DNA from 2 places in the Janthinobacterium darwini genome. Region 1 is predicted to be linked to the other one. Evidence: riboswitches for the same ligand, from Rfam matches in the RefSeq annotation. Region 1 holds a riboswitch; the other holds the start of a gene.
What was found. Region 1 has a riboswitch for thiamine pyrophosphate ahead of thiC (phosphomethylpyrimidine synthase ThiC). Riboswitches for the same ligand answer to the same signal wherever they lie in the genome.

Region 1 (6,339 bases):
AAGCAGCACGGAAGAGGGCACGGGCATCGGCCTGGTCGTCACCAAGCAGCTGGTCGAATTGATGGGCGGCACCATCGGCGTGGACAGCACGGTGGGCGTGGGTACCACTTTCTGGGTCGAATTCAAGGCCTCGCGTGCGCCGGAGCTGCATCTGGAAGAGGGGGCAGTGCTGCCGGTGGTGCAGGAGAACCAGGAAAGCCAGCGTACCCTGCTGTACGTGGAAGACAATCCCGCCAACCTGGCACTGGTGGAGCAACTGATCGCCCGTCGCAGCGATTTGAAATTGCTGACGGCCGTCGATGCGCATCTGGGCATCGACCTGGCGCGCACGTATCAACCGGACGTGATCTTAATGGATATCAACCTGCCCGGTATCAGCGGCTATGGCGCCCTGCACATCCTGCACGACGATCCGCTCACCAGCCACATTCCCGTGATGGCCCTGTCCGCCAACGCCGTGCCGCGCGACATCGAGAAAGGCCTGGAAGCGGGCTTCTTCCGCTACCTGACCAAGCCGATCAAGGTCGTTGAATTCATGGATGCGCTTGACGTGGCCCTGCACCATGCGGCCGAGCACGGCCTGGCCGACGACATTCACACAGTACGCTAATTCAGCACTTCATTTTAGGAACACCGCCATGCTTCAAGCCACCGAGATCCTGAACGCCAGCATTCTCATCGTCGATGACCAGGAGGCTAACGTCATGCTGCTGGAACAGGTGTTGCGCAATGCCGGCTATACGCGCATCACTTCCACCATGGACCCGCAAGCCGTGCACGCGCTGCACCAGCAGCACCGCTACGACTTGATCCTGCTCGACTTGCAGATGCCGGAAATGGATGGCTTCGAAGTGATGGAAGGCTTGCGCGACATCGAGGCCGGCAGTTATCTGCCCGTGCTGGTGATCACTGCCCAGCCAGGCCACAAGCTGCGCGCGCTGCAGGCGGGCGCCAAGGATTTCGTCAGCAAGCCCTTCGACTTGGTGGAAGTGAAGACGCGCATCCACAATATGCTGGAAGTGCGCTTGCTGTACCAGAAGCTGGCCGAATACAATAAGTCGCTGGAACTGATGGTGGAAGAGCGCACGGCGGAGTTGCGCGAAAGCGAAGCGCGCTTCCAGCGCTTCACGGAACTGTCGTCCGACTGGTACTGGGAACAGGATGCGCAAGGCAATCTGACGCGCTTTTCCGGTCCCGTGGCTGAAATGCTGGGCATCGGCAGCGAGGAAGAGCCGCAGCGCTGGAACGCCACCGAACGAGCGCTGCTCGATGCCAAGATTGCTGCGCGCGAACCGTTTCTCGACTTCATCTACAGCCGCGCCAACCTCGATGGCAGCACGCAGTACCTGCAGGTCAGCGGCGAACCGATGTTCGACAATGGCAGCCGCTTCATCGGCTACCGCGGTATTGGCCTCGATGTCACGGAGCGTCATCGCAGCGCCTGATTTATACTTGCTGCTATCGACATCCACAAGGAAAGCACCATGGCTGACAAATCTCCCTCCTACTGGTTTCCCGCCAAGACCTATGGCTGGGGCTGGGGCTTGCCCATCACGTGGCAGGGCTGGCTGGTGTTCCTGGCCGCGTTGGCGCTGTTCGCCTGCGGCGCCTTCCTGTTTCCCCCGCAAACCATGCTGGCAGGCTATATCGTGTATGAAGTGGCCATCGTTGCCGCGCTGATCGCCGTGTGCCAGTGGAAGGGCGAACCCACCGCCTGGCGCTGGGGCAAGAAGAAATAGACGTGCCGGCATCTGCTGCATTGCAGCAGATGCACATAGGAGACAAAGCAAGAAATCATCTGGCCACGCGGCGCGAACCGCGTATAATTGGCTCGCTGCCGCAAGGCGGCAAACGCTAGGGGTCCTGCCTTTCGCTGTGGAAACACAGTGCAAGCGCGGGTGAGAAATACCCTCCGAACCTGATCTGGATAATGCCAGCGAAGGGAAGCTTTAGGATGAACGCACCTCGCTTTTCCGCGTGCGCAATTCCGAACCTCCTTAGCTGGCTCCAGGCTATAAATAGTCTAGCTGCAAGTCTAGCCAAGGAGCCAAAATGAACGCCAACCCGAAATTCCTCTCTGCCACCGCCACGGTCGACGAAGCCGCCATCGCGCCACTGCCCAATTCGCGCAAGATCTATGTGGAAGGCAGCCGCCCCGACATCCGCGTGCCCATGCGGAGAATCAGCCAATCCGACACGGAAGCGTCGTTCGGCGGCGAAAAAAATCCGCCGATCTACGTGTACGACACGTCCGGCCCCTACACGGACCCGGACGTGCAGATCGATATCCGCTCGGGCCTCGATACGCCGCGCCTGCCGTGGATCATGGAGCGGGCCGACACGGAAGAATTGCCCGGCCCCACCTCCGATTACGGCATCGCCCGCCTGGCCGACCCGAAACTTGCCGAGCTGCGCTTCAATTTGCACCGCAAGCCGCGCCGCGCCATTGCCGGCAAGAACGTCACGCAAATGCATTACGCGAGGCGCGGGATTATCACGCCGGAAATGGAATTCGTCGCCATCCGCGAAAACATGCGCCGCCAGGAGTATTTGCGCGAACTGAAAGCCTCCGGTCCCATGGGCGGGCGCTTGGCCGAGCTGATGGGCCGTCAGCACCCAGGCCAGTCGTTCGGCGCCAGCATACCTGCGGAAATCACGCCGGAATTCGTGCGCGAGGAAATCGCCCGCGGCCGCGCCATCATCCCCGCCAACATCAATCACCCTGAAGTCGAACCGATGATTATCGGCCGCAATTTCCTGGTAAAAATCAACGCCAATATCGGCAATTCGGCCGTCACCTCGTCGATAGGCGAGGAGGTGGAAAAAATGACCTGGGCCATCCGCTGGGGCGGCGATAACGTGATGGACCTGTCTACCGGCAAGCACATCCACGAAACGCGCGAATGGATCGTGCGCAACAGCCCCGTGCCCATCGGCACCGTGCCTATCTATCAGGCGCTGGAAAAGGTCAATGGCAAGGCTGAAGACCTGACGTGGGAAATTTTCCGCGACACCCTGATCGAGCAGGCAGAGCAGGGTGTCGATTACTTCACCATCCACGCGGGCGTGCTGCTGCGCTATGTGCCGATGACGGCCAAGCGATTGACGGGCATCGTCTCGCGCGGCGGCTCCATCATGGCGAAATGGTGTCTGGCGCATCATCAGGAATCGTTCCTGTACACGCATTTCGAAGAGATCTGCGAAATCATGAAGGCGTACGACGTGTCGTTCTCGCTGGGTGACGGCCTGCGCCCCGGTTCCATCTACGACGCCAACGACGAGGCGCAGCTGGGCGAACTGAAAACCCTGGGCGAACTGACCCAAGTGGCCTGGAAGCACGACGTGCAAGTGATGATCGAAGGCCCGGGCCACGTGCCCATGCAATTGATCAAGGAAAACATGGACTTGCAGCTGGAGCAGTGCGGCGAAGCGCCGTTCTACACCCTGGGGCCGTTGACGACCGACATCGCGCCTGGTTATGACCACATCACGTCGGGCATCGGCGCGGCCATGATCGGCTGGTATGGCACGGCCATGCTGTGCTACGTGACGCCGAAGGAACACCTGGGCCTGCCCAACAAGGCCGACGTCAAGGACGGCATCATCACCTACAAGATCGCTGCGCACGCGGCTGACCTGGCAAAAGGCCATCCGGGCGCACAAATCCGCGACAACGCCCTGTCGAAAGCCCGCTTCGAATTCCGCTGGGACGACCAGTTCAACATCGGCCTGGACCCGGACAAGGCGCGCGAATTCCACGATGAAACCTTGCCCAAGGATTCGGCCAAGGTGGCGCATTTCTGCTCCATGTGCGGCCCCCACTTCTGCTCGATGAAGATCACGCAGGAAGTGCGCGAATATGCGGCCGGCATGGGCATCGCGGAAGACAAGGCGCTCAAGCAGGGCATGGAAATCAAGGCCATTGAATTCATCAAGAACGGCGCCGAGCTGTACCGCAAGGTCTGAAGGAGAGCGTGATGCCAGCATTGATATCCATCACGCTCAACGGCGCGCCGCACCAGGTGCCGCCGGGGCAAACCCTCGATCAACTGATCGCCGCGCTGTCGCTGGAAAACCAGGCGCTGGCGCTGGCCGTCAACCGCAATGTGGTGCCGCGCAAGGCGTGGCCGGGACAGGTCTTGCAGGTACAAGACCAGGTTGAAATAGTCCGCGCCATCGGCGGCGGCTAGACTAAGGAAAAGCAATGACAAGTAATAACAACGACGACTTGCTGACTATCGCAGGAAAACAGTACCAATCGCGCTTGCTGGTGGGTAGCGGCAAGTACAAGGACTTGCCACAGACGCGCGAGGCGACGGACGCGGCCGAAGCGCAGATCATCACGGTGGCCATCCGCAGGGTGAATATCGGGCAAGATCCGAACGCGCCCAGCCTGCTCGATTTTGTGCCGCCGGACCAGTACACGATCTTGCCGAACACGGCCGGCTGCTACAACGCGAAAGATGCCGTCTACACCCTGCAACTGGCGCGCGAGCTGCTGGGCGGGCGCAATCTGGTCAAGCTGGAAGTGCTGGGCGATGAAAAGACCCTGTTTCCGCATATGCCGGAAACCCTGATCGCGGCCGAAGCGCTGGTCAAGGATGGCTTTGACGTAATGGTCTACTGCAGCGACGACCCCATCCAGGCGAAGATTTTGGAAGACATCGGCTGCGTGGCTGTCATGCCGCTGGCGTCACTGATCGGTTCGGGCATGGGCATATTGAATCCGTGGAATTTGTCGCTGATCATAGACCAGGCGAAAGTGCCCGTGCTCGTCGATGCTGGCGTGGGCACGGCGTCGGATGCGGCCATTGCCATGGAACTCGGTTGCGATGGCGTGCTGATGAATACGGCCATTGCCGGCGCGCGCGACCCCGTGCGCATGGCGCATGCGATGAAGCAGGCCGTGCGGGCCGGGCGTCTAGCGTTTCTGGCGGGCCGCATGCCCCGTAAATTCGCCGCCTCGCCGTCGTCGCCGATGGCCGGCCGCCTGGCGTGACGGGGCGACAGCGTCTGCCGTGTCGTCCGGTTGTGCTGGTGTTTGCCGGCCTCGATCCTTCCGGCGGCGCCGGCATCGCCGCCGATATCGTGGCCATTGCGGCGCAGGGTGCGCATGCCTTGCCCGTCATCACGGCGCTGACGGTGCAGGACAACGACCGCGTGTTTGCTGTCGAACCGGTGGCGCCGGAATTGCTGCGCCGGCAGGCGCAGGCGCTGATAGCCAAGATCGCCATTCACGCCGTCAAGATCGGCATCCCCGGCAGTGCCGCGAATGCAGCCGTCATCGCGCAACTGATCGCGCAATTGCGGCTGGCCCGCCCCACCTTGCCCGTGGTGCTAGACCCCGTGCTGGCCAGCGGTCATGGCGATGTGCTTAGCCGTGACGACGCGGTGATGGCGCTGGCACCCTTGCTGCCGCTGACGACCGTCATCGTGCCGAACGGGCCGGAAGCGCTGGCACTGGGCGGCGAAGAAAACCTGCGCGCGCAAGGCTGCAAGCACGTGCTGGTGACGGGCGGCCATGGCGAGGGCGAGGTGATCGTCAACCGCTGGATAGACGCGAATGGCGGCGAGCGAGCGTGGCGCTGGCCACGCCTGCCTGGCCAATTCCACGGCAGCGGCTGCACTCTGGCGTCCGCCATCGCGGCGCGTCTGGCGCTGGGAGAGGCGCTGCCGGACGCGCTTGATCTGGCGCAAGCCTATTGCCATGCGGCCTTGTCCGATGCGTATGCCATTGCGCCAGGCCAGCTCATGCCCCAACGATTCATTCAATAAGGAAAACATCATGCGTGGACTGTATCTGGTCACTCCGAACTGGGATGACACCGACCGCCTGCTCGACGTGAGCGAGCAAGCCTTGCAGGAAGGCGTGGCTCTGCTGCAATACCGCCACAAGAGCGCCGAGGCGCAACAACGGCGCGAACAGGCGGGCGCCCTGCTGGCCCTGGCCCGCAAGTATGGCGTGCCCTTCATCATCAATGACTTTATCGAATTGTGCGAAGAGCTCGACGCCGATGGCGTGCACGTGGGCGGCACGGATGCATCCGTCGCACAGGTGCGCGCGCGCCTAGGCAAGGACAAGATCGTTGGCGCTTCCTGCTATGGCGACATGGCCCTGGCACGAACGGCCGAGGCGGGCGGCGCCAGCTATGTGGCCTTCGGCGGCTTTTATCCGTCGCTGGTGAAAAAATACCCGGTGACCACGCCCCTGGATATGGTGCTGCAAGCCAAACGCGAGATAGCCTTGCCGTGCGTGGTGATCGGCGGCATGACGCCGGAAAACGCGGCACCGCTGGCAGCGCGTGGCGCCGACATGGTGGCGGCCATCAGCAGCGTATT
Region 2 (6,339 bases), on a different contig from region 1:
GGAAAAGATCGAGCAACTGATGAAACCCTTCACCCGCCTCGACACGGCGCGCGGCCAAGCCAATGGCGCCGGGCTGGGCCTGGCCATCGTCGACCGCGTGCTGCTGCGCCATGGCGCCGAATTGCAGGTGCGCAACCGCGAAGGCGGCGGACTGGCGTTTCAGATCAGCTTGCCAGCGGCGTAAAATATAATCGGGCCTGCTCACTCCGGTGTTTGCGCCAGCAGTGCAGGCGATGCAGGTCGGATTAGCGGGAACCGCGTAATCCGACAAGAACAGCCAACAAGGTTGTCGGATTACGGCCTTACGGCCTCATCCGACCTACGCTGCCGACGCCGCTTCCTGCACCAGCAATTTATTCATCAGCAATTCTGTCGCCCCATAGCCGTACAGGGAATCACTTTCCATGCCCGGCGTATCGAAGGGTATCGATTCCTCGCGGTTCAGCTTGGCAGGGTCGGCGTCCGCATAGCTGGCGCGCCAGGCGCGCTGCAGCGATTCATTGCGGCGGATAAAGGCCGGCATGGGCCAGGCATCGCGCTCCCAGTGCAGGCTGTCGCCCAGCAGGGGCCAGCGCTCGTTGAGCAGGGCCATGTCGCCCGTGCGCAGGCGGCGCACGGCCTGTTCCGGGCGCAAGCCTTCCAGCTCTTCCAGCGCAGGCAGGCTGTCGCGTTTCGGCCCGAACATATACGCCAGCATGATACGCCCGGCAGGCGCCCGGCGCGCCACCACGCCGACGGCATAACCGCCGCCCGGCAAGGGCACGGCAAACCAGCTGCCTTCTCGGTATGGTAATGATCTCATCGTTGCAAACTCTCCCAAAATCGTGTTCGGGGCACAGTCTACGCGAAGAAAGGCGAAAGTGGCGCATGGTACACCACAGCAACAAACCAATAGTTACAATATTTTCTCGTCATAGTGATATTGGGCAACAATCGGTCCCGCCTTGAACAGCGCTTCCTTCATGGCCGTGTCCAGGCGCGCATCGCGGCGGCGCATCCATTCGAGCAGCATGGCCGCTTCCTTGCGGCTGGTATCTCCCGCATGCGCCAGCACGCGGCGCAGTTCCGGGTCCGTGCAAGCCTCGAAACGCTGGCTGTTCAAGTCCAGCGCCTGCAGCGCGGCGATGGTGGCGCCGATGGCGCGGTGCATGTCGAGTGCCGTGGCCGGCAAGCCGGATTCTTCCAGTGGGACGGTGGTCATGCGCATTCCTTTTCGCGTGGTGGTGACATCGGCTGCATTCTCCACCGCGCGAGCGAAAAGCTCAAGCGTCCACGACACGTTTCCACCCGTTCGGCCATAATCATGATTCAGCAATAGCCAAAACCTCAGCGGCAGGAGCCCCATGTTCAATTTCGACTTTTACAATCCGACGCAAATCCTCTTCGGCCAGGGCCAGATCGCCGCCATCGCCAGCCTGATCCCGCCACAGGCACGGGTCCTGATGACCTACGGCGGCGGCAGCATCAAGCAGAACGGCGTCTATGATGAAGTCAGGGCGGCGCTGGCCGGCCACACAGTGCTCGAATTTGCCGGCATCGAACCCAATCCCAGCTATGAAACCCTGATGCAGGCCGTGGCCATGGTGAAAAGCGAGCGCATCGATTTCCTGCTGGCCGTCGGCGGCGGCTCCGTGGTCGATGGCACGAAGTTCATCGCCGCCGCCGCCCTGCATGAAGGCGAGGCCTGGGATATCCTGGCGAAAGGCGGCAAGGTCGTCGAGGCCGCCCTTCCCTTCGGCACAGTCTTGACCTTGCCGGCCACGGGTTCCGAAATGAATGGCTCGGCCGTGATCACGCGCAAGGCCACGCAGGAAAAGCGCTCGTTCATGAGCCGCAAGGTGTATCCTAAATTTTCCGTGCTGGACCCCTCGAAGACGTTTACCTTGCCGCTGCGCCAGGTGGGCAATGGCGTCGTCGATGCGTTTGCGCATGTCATGGAACAGTACCTGACTTACCCTGTGAACGCGTCCGTGCAGGACCGCTTTGCCGAAGGCATCCTGTTGACCCTGATCGAGGAAGGCCCGAAAGCCCTGTCGCACCCGGACGACTACGATGTGCGCGCCAACGTGATGTGGAGCGCCACCTTGGCCTTGAACGGCCTGATCGGCGTGGGCGTGCCGCAGGACTGGTCCACGCACGCCATCGGCCACGAATTGACGGCCCTGTATGAGCTCGACCATGCGCAAACCCTGGCCATCATCCTGCCCAGCATGCTGCGCGTGCGCAAGCAGGCCAAGCGCGCCAAGTTGCTGCAATACGCGGCCCGCGTCTGGGGTCTCGATGGTGGCGACGAGGATGGCCGCATCGAGGCTGCCATCGCGCGCACGGAATTTTTCTTCCGCCACATGGGTGTCAAGACGCGCCTGGCCGACTACGGCCTGAACCACGCCAGCGTCGACGCCGTCGTGTCCGCCCTGGAAGCGCACGGCATGACGGCACTCGGGGAACAGCGCGACATCACGCCCTCCGTCAGTCGCAAGGTGCTGGAATTGAGTCTGTAAAAGCCTCGCCGGCCTACAGTTTGCGCAGGATGTCGATGCCCTTGTTGAGGGTGAGCGCACACAGCAGGCCGGCAAACACCCGGCACACGGGCGGGCGTTCAGCGGTCAGCAAGGCGAGCAGCATAAGTGGCCCGACGAACACATGGTACTTTTCATTCAGACGCAAGTTGATCCTGCGCATGTAATCTGCCATCGCCGTTTCCACATCGCAATTAGTAAAAACACATTTTGCCAGAAATGTTCGTCCGCGCTTCCCGTTCAGCCCATGTGTTGTAAAACGGTCAGCCAGTGGGACAGCTGGCCGTGCTTCATGCTAAGCTCTCGGTTCGCTAGGGGTCCTGGAGCAGTCATCCGGGTGAGAGATACCCTTCGTACCTGATCTGGATAATGCCAGCGAAGGAAAGCGCAAAGTACCTCCCTCCTTTGATAGCTCCTGCGTTGGCGCCAGCCGAACAAGCAGCCTGCCGTACTTTTTCCCAAGAGACGGCTTGAACCACGAGCAATCTATGTCCACACCGAATTTATCCGTTTCTGTTCTGACCCTGGCGATCCTGCACGCGTTTGCCGCGCCCGCCCTGGCCGCAAATGACACCGCCGAAGTGCAGGCCGACACGCAAAGCATGGCCGAAGTCGTCGTCACGGCCAGCAAGGCGCCGGCCGCCAAGCGCGCCTCCGTGGGCGGCTTTTCCGACGCGCCCCTGCTGCAGACGCCGGCGTCCGTCACCGTCATTTCGCAAAAAGACATGCAGGACTTGCAAATCCGTAATCTCAGCGATGCCGTCAAGCTCGACACCAGCATCAACGACGCCTACAACGCCGTCGGCTATGCGGAGCAATTTTCCATCCGCGGCTTCAAGCTCGACAACAATTCCAGCTACCGCAAGGATGGCGTGGCGATTCCTGGCGACACGCAAATTCCGCTGGAAAACAAGGAACGCATCGAAGTCCTGAAGGGCCTGGCCGGCTTGCAGGCCGGCGTGGCCGCGCCTGGCGGGGTGATCGACTTCATCGTCAAGCGCCCCACCGCCGCGCCATTGCGCACGGTCACCGTGGAAACGCGCGAACGGGGCACCCTGTACGGTGCCGTCGACCTGGGCGGACGACTGGAAGACACGCGCTTCGGCTACCGCGTCAACGTGGCGGCCGAGCGCCTGCGCTCCTACATCAAGGGCGCGGATGGCAACCGCAAGTTCATTTCCGGCGCCTTCGACTGGCAAATCTCGCCGCAAGCGCTGCTGCAAATCGATGCCGACTACCAGGACAAGGCGCAGGCGACGGCGCCCGGCTTCCAGCTGCTGAATAACACCACCTTGCCGACCGGCATCAGCGCCGACGCCATGCTCAACCGCCAGCCGTGGACGCGCCCCGTGGAAACCGTCACCAGCAATATCGGCCTGCGCTTCCAATACGCATTCAGCGACGACTGGCACGCCACCTTGTCGGCCAACCAGCACTCGTTCAAGCGCGACGACTACACGGCCTTCCCGTATGGCTGCAGCGGGCAAGACCTGTACCCTGGCTTCTGCGGCAATGGCGACTTCGATGTGTATGACTACCGCAGCCTGGGCGAAACGAAAAAGCCCCTGAGCGCGCAAGCCATGATTCAGGGCAAGTTCGCCACCGGTGCCCTGCGCCACGAATTCACGGCCGGCGTATCGACCTTCCGCCGCAAGGACCGCGCCGGCCTGTACGTATACGACTGGGTGGGCGTGAGCAATATCTATCAGCCACAAATCGTCGGCACGTCGCCCGGCGTCACGGGTCCAGTGCGCCTGGTGCGCAAGGATACGGAAAACTCCGTCTTCGTGCAGGATATCGTCAGCCTGGCCCAAAACTGGAAGCTGCACGGTGGCTTGCGTCATATCAATGTCGATGGCTACCAGTATGTGCTGAAGGCAGCCACGGAAATCCGCGCCAAGCATGACTTCCTGCTGCCCAACGTATCGCTCGTCTACACCCCGCTCGACAATCTCTCCGTGTATGCAGCCTACTCACAGGGCATGGAGCATGGCGGCACGGCCGACCGCAAGGCGATGAATGCCAACGAAGAGCTGACGCCCAGCCGCTCGAAGCAGATCGAATTCGGCGTGAAGATGGATGTGACGCCGGACTTCATGGTGTCGGCCAGCCTGTTCCAGATCCGCAAGGGCCTGGAATTCCAGAACGCCGCCGGCTACTTCGTGCGTGAAGGCCAGGCGCAGCACCGTGGCCTGGAATTTTCCGCCCAAGGCAAGCCGACCCGCGATCTGAACCTGGGCGTCTCGCTCACGGCCCTGAACAGCCAGCAATCGAATACGGGTGAAGCGTCGCTCGACGGCAAGCGCGTGCCCAACGTACCCGCCTTCAAGGCGGCCGTGCATGCAGACTACGCCGTGCAACAGGTGGCGGGCTTGAGCGTCAATGGCAGCTGGGAATATGCGGGCAAGAAAGCGTTTGAGTACAACAACACCACTTTCGTGCCGTCGTACCACGTGTTCAACCTGGGCGCCGCCTACGCCACGCGCATCGCCGGCAAGACAGCCGTACTGCGCGCCGCCGTCAACAACGTGGCCGACAAGTTCTACTGGCGCGACGTGACGCCGGAATCGGACGGCTACCTGTACCCGGGCGCCAGCCGCACGTTCAAGCTCTCGGCGCAGTTCGACTTTTAATTGAGGGAAATGGCAGGCGCTGCAGCGAGCGCCTGTTGCAACAGGGGCGCCGCCTGTTCCAGGCGCGCCTCCAGGCTGTCGTGCAATACGTGATAGACGATGCCACGCGCGTCGAGCGCGTCGAGCAGGTAGCGGTAGATCAGCTGGCGCACGGCTTCCGACTCGCGCTGCAAACCGTCGGCCACCCACGGGCTGTCGGGCGCCGTCACCAAGGTCACATCGTACTGCGTGGCATCGGCCAGCGCCGCCAGGGGCGCGTCCGCGCCATTAAAATAATGGCGGCTGTAGACCAGCGTCATCAAGGGCGTCGTGTCGCAAAACAGGAAGTGACGGGCTTGCGCGGCGGCTGCCGCTTCGCGTTCGACTTGTGTCAACGCAATGCCATACTGGTCGGCCGCGACGGGCACCCTGCCCTGGGTTTCGACGAATTCGCGCAGGTATTCAGGCACCCAGACGGTGCCGTAGCGCTCGGCCAGGGCGGCCGCCAGGGTCGACTTGCCCGACGATTCCGCGCCCAGGATCGCGACGCGCACGCAACGCTCCATCACTTGAGGACCATCGCATCAGGCGCGGCCGGCGCCGACTTTCTCCACGCCAGCAAGCCGATGATGGCCATCACCACGAAGAAGGCATACAGCACGGCCGTCAGGGTCAGGCCCTTGTGCAGATACAGCCAGACATACAGCACGTCGACGACGATCCAGGCGATCCAGTTTTCCAGCTTCTTGCGCGACAGCAGGAATTGCCCCACCAGGCTGCCTGCGGTGAGGAAACCGTCCGCATGGGGCACGTCCGTGTCCGTCGTCGTCAGCAGCCAGGCAATGAGCAGGAAACCGGTCAGCCAGCCCACGGCGCAGGCCAGCCAGCCGCGTCCATTCAGACGCGTGACGGGCAGGGTCTTGCCGCCGCTGGCCGGATGCAGCCACTGGTACCAGCCCCAGAACGAGACGCTGATGAACAGCAGTTGCAGGGCCATGTCGCCATACAGACGCGACTCGAAAAACACGAAACCGTAGGCTGCCGAGGAAATGATGGCGAACAGCCACGCCCAGTGATTCTGGCGGATGTTCAGCGCAACGGTTGTCAGTGCCAGGACAAAGGAAATCAGTTCAAGCGGCGTGGTGGCAAAACCCAGCAGGAGAAGCGTATCGTTCATGGGAATCGTGATGAGGCTGGTGGCGCAGTAT

Region 2: it holds a riboswitch for thiamine pyrophosphate, as region 1 does, so the genes downstream of both, ACQ4WZ_RS04065 (TonB-dependent siderophore receptor) here and thiC (phosphomethylpyrimidine synthase ThiC) in region 1, are expected to answer to the same signal.

The regions. Positions count from the first base shown of each region.
Region 1 covers NZ_JBNYXX010000006.1:151,364-157,702, reverse strand. The annotation lists gene ACQ4WZ_RS25245 (hybrid sensor histidine kinase/response regulator) at 1-610, shown strand, start outside; gene ACQ4WZ_RS25240 (response regulator) at 639-1,445, shown strand; gene ACQ4WZ_RS25235 (hypothetical protein) at 1,485-1,739, shown strand; TPP riboswitch at 1,847-1,962, shown strand; gene thiC (phosphomethylpyrimidine synthase ThiC) at 2,053-3,966, shown strand; gene thiS (sulfur carrier protein ThiS) at 3,987-4,190, shown strand; gene ACQ4WZ_RS25220 (thiazole synthase) at 4,205-4,999, shown strand; gene thiD (bifunctional hydroxymethylpyrimidine kinase/phosphomethylpyrimidine kinase) at 4,996-5,775, shown strand; gene thiE (thiamine phosphate synthase) at 5,786-6,339, shown strand, end outside.
Region 2 covers NZ_JBNYXX010000001.1:898,367-904,705, reverse strand. The annotation lists gene ACQ4WZ_RS04090 (sensor histidine kinase family protein) at 1-184, shown strand, start outside; gene ACQ4WZ_RS04085 (Imm26 family immunity protein) at 320-802, opposite strand; gene ACQ4WZ_RS04080 (ferritin family protein) at 896-1,201, opposite strand; gene ACQ4WZ_RS04075 (iron-containing alcohol dehydrogenase) at 1,344-2,501, shown strand; gene ACQ4WZ_RS04070 (hypothetical protein) at 2,515-2,667, opposite strand; TPP riboswitch at 2,823-2,920, shown strand; gene ACQ4WZ_RS04065 (TonB-dependent siderophore receptor) at 3,008-5,152, shown strand; gene ACQ4WZ_RS04060 (AAA family ATPase) at 5,149-5,697, opposite strand; gene pnuC (nicotinamide riboside transporter PnuC) at 5,697-6,308, opposite strand.